DNA from 2 places in the Micromonospora sp. WMMD980 genome. Region 1 is predicted to be linked to the other one. Evidence: predicted binding sites of a transcription regulator. Region 1 holds the regulator's gene; the other holds the start of a gene.
What was found. Region 1 encodes HrcA, which represses chaperone genes, less so after heat shock. Its sites were predicted from a motif close to GGTTNGCACNCTCNNNNNGAGNGTGCNAACC; they were not measured.
Positions count from the first base shown of each region.

Region 2: a site for HrcA is predicted at 2,777-2,807, ahead of groL (chaperonin GroEL). Genes of this name have one in related genera too.

Region 1 is NZ_JARUBE010000003.1:183,148-187,279, reverse strand. Features, by position in the region: gene O7618_RS01360 (16S rRNA (uracil(1498)-N(3))-methyltransferase) at 1-576, opposite strand, end outside; gene dnaJ (molecular chaperone DnaJ) at 578-1,720, opposite strand; gene hrcA (heat-inducible transcriptional repressor HrcA) at 1,778-2,803, opposite strand; gene O7618_RS01345 (DUF4870 domain-containing protein) at 3,012-3,671, shown strand; gene hemW (radical SAM family heme chaperone HemW) at 3,712-4,132, opposite strand, start outside.
Region 2 is NZ_JARUBE010000003.1:6,003,256-6,007,387, reverse strand. Features, by position in the region: gene O7618_RS28360 (GNAT family N-acetyltransferase) at 1-616, shown strand, start outside; gene O7618_RS28355 (hypothetical protein) at 679-885, shown strand; gene groL (chaperonin GroEL) at 957-2,579, opposite strand; gene O7618_RS28345 (hypothetical protein) at 2,855-4,099, opposite strand.

The sequences.
Region 1 (4,132 bases):
GACGATCTCGCCCGTCGGCGGCAGCTCGGCCGCGGTCAGCCGCTCGGCGGCCTCCTCGTGCAGCACGAACGTCGCGGCGGCGCCGGCGATCCGCCGAGCCACCGTGGCGGTGGACTCGTCCGGGGCGCCGGCCACCACCGGCAGCCACGGGCGGCGGGCCTGCTTGGCGGCCTCCCGGGCGGTGAAGGCCCACTTCTCCCGGGCCCGTACGCCCCGGTCGCCGCGCCACTGCGCCACCGAGCGGGCCGCCGCCCAGGGGACGATCTCGTCCACCCCGACCTCGGTCATCGCCTGCACGGCCAGCTCGCCCCGGTCGCCCTTGGCGATCCCCTGCACCACGACCAGCCGGGGGACGCACGCGTCGGCGTACCCCCGGTCGGTGATCCGCAGGTCGAGGGCGCCCCGGCCGACGGCGGTGACCACCGCGGCGGCGGTGCCGCCCCGGCCGTCGGCGAGCAGCAGCTCCTGGCCGACGCGCAGCCGCTGCACGGTGGCCGCGTGATGCCCCTCCGGGCCGTCCAGCGTCACCGTGTCACCGGTGGGCAGCGCCTCGACCAGGAACAGCGGCGCCGACACGTCAGGCGTGCCCGTTGAAGGCGTCACGCATCCGGGAGAAGAAGCCGCCCTGCTTGGTCAGCTCGGCGACCTCCTCGCCCCGGGTCTTGGCGAAGTCGCGCAGCATCCGCTCCTGGTCGGCGTCGAGTTTGGTCGGGGTGCGCACGTCCAGGTGGACGTAGAGGTCGCCCCGACCGGTGCCGCGCAGGTGCGGCACGCCGCGGGCGCGCAGCCGCAGCGTGCTGCCGGGCTGGGTGCCCGGCTTGACGTCGACGACCTCCTCGCTGTCGAGCGTCTTGATGGTCAGCCGGGTGCCGAGCGCGGCGGCGGTCATCGGCACGGTGACCCGGCAGTGCAGGTCGTCGCCCTTGCGGGAGTAGACGTCGTGGGTCCGTTCGTGGATCTCGACGTAGAGGTCGCCGGCGGTGCCGCCGCCCGGGCCGACCTCGCCCTGCTGGGCCAGCCGGATCCGCATGCCGTCCTCGACGCCGGCCGGGATCTTGACGGTCAGCGAGCGGCGGGTGCGCACCCGGCCGTCGCCGGCGCAGGTCGGGCAGGGGTGCGGGATCGTGGTGCCGTAGCCCTGGCAGACGGTGCACGGCCGGGCGGAGACCACCTGGCCGAGGAACGTCCGCTGCACCGACTGCACCTCGCCCCGACCACCGCACGCCTCGCAGGTCGCCAGGTGGGTGCCGGCGGCGGTGCCGGCACCGGAGCAGGTGGTGCAGAGCACCGCGGTGTCGACGGTGATCGGCGCCTCGACGCCGAACGCGGTCTCGTTGAGGTCCAGCTCCAGGCGCAGGATCGCGTCGGCGCCCGGCCGGGTGCGCGGCCGGGGACCCCGGCTGCCGCCCGCCGCGCCGCCGAAGAACGCGTCCATGATGTCCTGGAAGCCGACGAACGGGCCGGCGCCGCCCGGGCCACCCGGGCCCGCGCCGCCACCACCCGGGGCGAGCGGGTCACCGCCCAGGTCGACGATCTGCCGCTTCCGGTCGTCCGAGAGGACCTCGTACGCGGCGTTGATGTCCTTGAACTTCTCCTGTGCCTCCGGGTCCGGATTGACGTCCGGGTGGTACTGCCGCGCCAGCTTGCGGTAGGCACGCTTGATGTCGTCGTCGGAGGCGTCCCGGCTCACGCCGAGAATGCCGTAGTAGTCCCTGGCCACTGCGTCTGGTGTCCTCATGTTCGTCTCACGTCCGCGCCGGTCGTCGGCCCTGACTGGTCAGTTCTGGGCCAGCAGCTCGCCCACGTAGCGTGCCACGGCCCTCACCATGGCGATATTGCCGGGGTAGTCCATCCGGGTCGGCCCGAGCACGCCGAGCCCGCCCACGATGGTGGCGCCCGGCCCGTATCCGGTGCTGACCACCGAGGCGGCCCGCAGGTTGTCGATCTCGTTCTCGTCGCCGATGAGCACCCGGGTGGTGTTGCTCGGTTCCGTCTCGCCGATCAGCTTGAGCAGCACGACCTCCTCCTCGAGCGCCTCCAGGATGGGGCGCAGCGAGCCCTGGAAGTCGAGCAGGCCGCCCCGGGTGAGGTTGGCGGTGCCGGCCAGCGCGATCCGTTCCTCGTGCCGTTCGACGAGCGTCTCCAGCAGCACCGTGGAGAGCGTCGTCATGGCCGGCCGCAGGTGCGGCGCGGACTCCTCGACCAGTGCCTGCACCAGCGGCGGCGTCTCGGCGAGCTGGCTGCCGACCAGCTTCTCGTTGACCAGCCGGCGCAGGTCGGTCACGTGCTCGGCGGGGACCGGCCCGGGCAGTTCGACGAGCCGCTGCTCGACCCGCCCGGTGTCGGCGATCATGACGACCATGAGCCGGGTGGTGGAGATCGGCACCAGCTCCAGGTGGCGCACCTTGGACCGGGCCAGGCTGGGATATTGCACCACCGCGACCTGCCGGGTCAGCTGGGCCAGCAGCCGGACCGTGCGGTGCACCACGTCGTCGAGGTCGACCGCGCCGACCAGGAAACGCTCGATCGCCCGGCGCTCGGCCGGGCTGAGCGGCTTGACCCGGGAGAGCCGGTCGACGAAGAGGCGGTAGCCGCGGTCGGTGGGCACCCGGCCGGCACTGGTGTGCGGCTGCCGGATGTAGCCCTCCTCCTCCAGCACCGCCATGTCGTTGCGCACGGTCGCCGGCGAGACGCCGAGCTGGTGCCGCTCGACGAGGGCCTTGCTGCCCACCGGCTCCTGCGTCGAGACGTAGTCCTCGACGATGGCGCGCAGCACGGCGAGCTTGCGGTCGTCGAGACCCATCTCCCCACCTCCTGACGCACCTCGGCCGGGCGACGCGCGGCATCCGCCGGGCGGCTGGCACTCGACTGTAGCGAGTGCCAGTCTACGTCGGCACCCCCGCCGACGCGATGATCAGTGCCGGACCCCCGGTCCGCCCGCCGGTACGGCCCGGCGCGCCGGGGCCGAACAGCCCTGGTGTCGCTTGCTTCCGGGACCTACCGTGACGTGCATGACTGAACCTCCTCGCCCGCCCGGAGCGGGGGATCCCAACCCCCAGCCCGACCCGACCTCGCCGTCGGCCCCCTACGGCTCGTCGCCGACCGACGAGCCCCCCACCGCACCACTGTCCGGGGCTCCGGGCGGAGGCGGCTATCCCCCGCCCGGTGACTATCCGCCCCCGGGCGGCCAACCTCCGGCGGGCGGCTACCCCCCGCCGGGCGGCTACCCTCCCCCGGGCGGCTACCCGCCGCCGGGCGGCGGCGCGCCGGGCTACGGTGCCGGCTACCCCGCCGGCGGCGCCTACGGCCCGGCCGCCTACGCCAACAACGACGAGAAGACCTGGGCCCTGGTCGCGCACTTCGGCGGCGCCGCCGGCGTGATCATCGGTGGTGGCCTCCTCGGTTGGGTCGCCCCGCTGATCGCGCTGATGACCCGGGGGCAGCAGTCGCCGACCGTCCGCGCGCACGCCGTGGCGGCGCTGAACTTCCAGATCACCTGGGCCGTCGCCGGCGTGCTGGCCTGGGTGCTCACGCTCGTCACCTGCGGCATCCTGTTCTTCGTCCCGATGCTCGTCTGGCTGGTGCCGCTGATCTTCGGCATCATCGGCGGCGTCAAGGCGAACGACGGCGTGCTCTACCGCTACCCGATGAGCTACAGCTTCACCAAGTGACCCGGTCCGGTCGGCCGAGGTCCTCGGCCGACCGGACCGGTCAGGGCAGCAGGTCGCGCACGACGGCGTCGGCGAGCAGCCGGCCGCGCAGCGTGAGCACGGCCCGCCCCTCGGCGTACGCGCCGGGGTCGAGCAGCCCGCCGGCCCGGGCCCGTTCGGCGCCGGCGCGGCCGGCGTCGTCCAGCACGTCCAGCGGCAGCCCGGAGGCGAGCCGCAGTCGCAGCATCACGTCCTCCATGTGCCGCTCGTCGCCGGTGAGCCGCTCCCGGGCCAGCGCGGGCGACGCGCCGGCGGCCAGCCGCTCCGCGTACGCCGCCGGGTGCTTGACGTTCCACCAGCGCACCCCGCCGACGTGGCTGTGCGCCCCCGGGCCCAGGCCCCACCAGTCGGCGCCGGTCCAGTAGAGCAGGTTGTGCCGGCAGGCCGCCGCCTCCGACCGGGCCCAGTTCGACACCTCGTAC
Region 2 (4,132 bases), 5.8 Mb from region 1:
GCTGGCCGCGCTCGGCGCGGCCGAGCTGCTGCTCGCCGGCAACCCGCCGCACTACGCCTGGCCGGGCATCGACGTCCGGTACACCCCGGCGATCTGCGCCGCGCTGCGGCTCGGCTACCGGCAGGACCGGACGGCGTGGAACATGACCGCCGCGCTGACCGAGGGTTCGCCGGCGCTGCGCCCGACCGGGCCCGCCGAGCAGCGCCTGGCCGCCCGGGGCGTGACGGTACGCCGGGCGGAGCCGGCGGACCTGCCGGCGCTGGCCGCGTTCGCCCGGTCGGTGTTCGGTGGCACCTGGGACGGCGAGCTGGCCGGCTCGCTGGGCCGCCCGGACGCGGGCACGCACCTGGCCGAGCGGGCCGGCGAAATCCTCGGCTTCGCCGCGTACGGGTCGGCGCGGCCGAGCTGGTTCGGACCGATGGGCACCGCACCGGCGGCCGAGGGTTCCGGGATCGGCGGGGTGCTGCTGCGCCGCTGCCTCCAGGACCAGGCGGCGGCCGGGATCAGCGCGGCGCAGATCGGCTGGGTGGGGCCGGTGCCGTTCTACTCCGGCGCGGCCGGCGCGCGGATCGAGCGGGTCTTCTTCCTCTACCGGAAAGCCATCAAAGGCGCATAACGCCGTTCGCCCTCCACGGTGATCGACAGGCACCTACGGTCGAGCACAGGAGGAGGCGGCGCATGGCCACGGATGAGGAACGGATTCACGACCCGGCCCCGGCCGGGGAACCGGCCGTCGATCGGCTCGACCTCGGCGACGCCGAACAGGTCGCCGCCGACCAGCCGCGCGCGGAGGAGACCCGGCAGCCGGTCGACGAGCCGAGACGTGTCGTGCCGCCGTACGACCGGACGCACAAGCGGCGCAACCAACGCCCGCTGCCCACCTGACGTGACACGCGGAAGGGGGCGGACCGCTGACGCGGCCCGCCCCCTTCGCGGCGTACTGGGTGGAGCTGGACTCAGAAGTCCATCTCCCCGCCACCCGGACCGGCCGGGGCGGCCGGGGTCTTCTCCGGCTTGTCCGCCACGACGGCCTCGGTGGTGAGGAACAGCGCGGCGATCGAGGCGGCGTTCTGCAGCGCGGAACGCGTCACCTTGGCCGGGTCGATGATGCCGGCGGCCAGCAGGTCCACGTACTCGCCGGACGCGGCGTTGAGGCCGTGACCCGGGTCGAGGTTGCGAACCCGCTCGACGACGACGCCACCCTCGAGGCCGGCGTTGACGGCGATCTGCCGCAGCGGGGCGTCCAGCGCGATCTTGACGATCTGCGCGCCGGTGGCCTCGTCGCCGGCCAGGTCCAGCTTGTCGAAGGCGGTCTTGCCGGCCTGCACCAGCGCGACGCCACCACCCGGGACGATGCCCTCCTCGACGGCGGCCTTCGCGTTACGGACGGCGTCCTCGATGCGGTGCTTGCGCTCCTTCAGCTCGACCTCGGTAGCCGCGCCGACCTTGATCACCGCAACACCGCCGGCCAGCTTGGCCAGACGCTCCTGCAGCTTCTCCCGGTCGTAGTCGGAGTCGCTCTTGTCGATCTCGGCACGGATCTGGTTCACCCGGCCCTGGATCTGCTCGGCGTCACCGGCGCCGTCGACCACGGTGGTCTCGTCCTTGGTCACCACGACCTTGCGGGCACGGCCCAGCATGTCGAGGTTGACGGCGTCCAGCTTGAGGCCGACCTCCTCGCTGATGACCTGGCCACCGGCGAGGATGGCGATGTCGGTCAGCATGGCCTTGCGGCGGTCACCGAAGCCCGGCGCCTTGACGGCGACCGACTTGAAGGTGCCACGGACCTTGTTGACCACCAGGGTGGCCAGGGCCTCGCCCTCCAGGTCCTCGGCGATGATCAGCAGCGGCTTGCCCGACTGCATGACCTTCTCCAGGATCGGGAGGAGATCCTTCACCGACGAGATCTTGCTGTTGACGATCAGGATGTACGGGTCGTCGAAGACGGCCTCCATACGCTCCGGGTCGGTCATGAAGTAGGCGGAGATGTAGCCCTTGTCGAAGCGCATGCCCTCGGTGAGCTCGAGCTCCAGGCCGAAGGTGTTGCTCTCCTCGACGGTGATGACGCCTTCCTTGCCCACCTTGTCCATCGCCTCGGCGATGATCTCACCGACGCTGGGGTCAGCGGCGGAGATGGAGGCGGTGGAGGCGATCTGCTCCTTGGTCTCCACGTCCTTGGCGAGCTTGAGCAGCTCCTCCGAGACGTTGGCCACGGCGGCCTCGATGCCCCGCTTCAGGGCCATCGGGTTGGCGCCGGCGGCCACGTTGCGCAGACCCTCGCGAACCAGGGCCTGGGCCAGGACGGTCGCCGTCGTCGTGCCGTCACCGGCGACGTCGTCGGTCTTCTTCGCGACCTCCTTGACCAGCTCGGCGCCGATCTTCTCGTACGGGTCCTCGAGCTCGATCTCCTTGGCGATGCTCACACCATCGTTGGTGATGGTGGGGGCACCCCACTTCTTCTCGAGCACGACGTTGCGGCCCTTCGGGCCGAGCGTCACCTTCACGGCGTCGGCGAGCTGGTTCATGCCCCGCTCGAGGCCGCGGCGCGCCTCTTCGTCGAACGCGATCATCTTGGCCATACGGCGTTGTCCTCCTGGACACTCACGGGCCACCCGGGATGCCCGGATGGGCCGTCTGGTGTACGCACCTTGGGGACGTCGCCACCTGGCGACGACGACGTCCTCCTCGGTCGGGCCGGACAGCCCGCGACGACCGGCCCCGTTCCGCTCCGACGCCTCCTGCGACGCCGGCGCGGCCGTGGCCCTACCGCCCCGACCATTGGCACTCACCGTACGCGAGTGCCAATGACTTGTTTAGCACTCTCCCTAGCCGAGTGCAAGCACGACAGCGCCGCTCAGCCGAGTTCCGCGGCCAGTCGGGTCGCGTTCACCGGAGCTTCGTGGGCCCGCTGTTCGGCATACGCGGCGACCAGACCGACGAGCTGCGCCACGTAGGCCGGCGCGGCCAGCAGCGCGCCGGCCACCGCAAGCGTCACCGCGCCGGCGGTGGCGCCCGGCGACGTCGTCGGATCGGTGCCGAAGACCGCGCCGTTCACCACGCTCACCACGAAGTCCAGCACGCTCGCCGCTACCAGCACGCACGCCACCAGCGCCGACCGGCCCAGCACCAGACCGAACCGCGTGTGGAACATCCGCCAGGACCGGCCGATCGGATCCTGCCGCTCGAACACGTAGACCGGCCCGAACAGCATGAGCGCGAACCCGGCGTAGACGCCCGGCAGCAGGCAGAAGCAGGCGCCGACGGTGACCAGGAGCGACACGACGATCGTCCAGCCCCAGAGGCCGAGGGCGCGGCGCAGCCCGTAGCGGAGCGCGGCTCCGACACCCGCCGGCTCACCGGCCGCCTGCCGGGCCACCACCCAGGTGCCCGCGCCCCAGCCCACGGCCTGGAGCGGACCGAAGACCAGCGCCGCGAACAGCAGCACGCCGTAGAACGCGGCGAACTGCTGGAGATAGCCGTCCGGCAGCACCGGCACGCCGTCCGGGCCGGTCACCATCTGGCCGGTGGGGGCGAGGAAGAGCGAGAGGACGGCGATCACCGCCGCCGGAACACCCTGCGCGAGCAGCACGATCGGCAGGAGCTGCCGCCACCCTCGCCGCACCGCGCCCAGGCACCGCGCGAACCAGCCGCCGACGCCCGCGTAGGGCGGGTTGACCAGCGGGTCGTTCGGGTCGAGACCGGGATACCAGCCGGGCGCCGGCTGCGCCGGGAAGGCCGCACCGGGCATCGGCCAACCCGGCGGCGTGCCGTGCGGCGTCGCCGGCCAGCCTGAGGTCGGACCGGGCGGAACCGGACCCGACTGCGACGGCCAGCCGGGCGGCGCGGACCCGTCGGGGGTGGAAGCGTCCCGGGGGGAGCCGGGCGGAGGGGCGTACCCCGGCTGGGGCAGGCCGACCTGGTCGGACGCGGGCGGGCCGGCGGAGTCCCACGGGTCGACGGCCGGCCGACCGGAGGTGGACGTCGCCGGCTCGGACGGGCCCGGCGGCTCCGGCACCGGGCCGGCGGCCGGCGCCGCGGGCCGGATCGGATCGGTCGGGGGCAGCGGTGGGTGGGGACCCGACGGGGGCGGCTCGGACATGGGCCCTCCTCAGCGACGACGGCTGGAACGGCT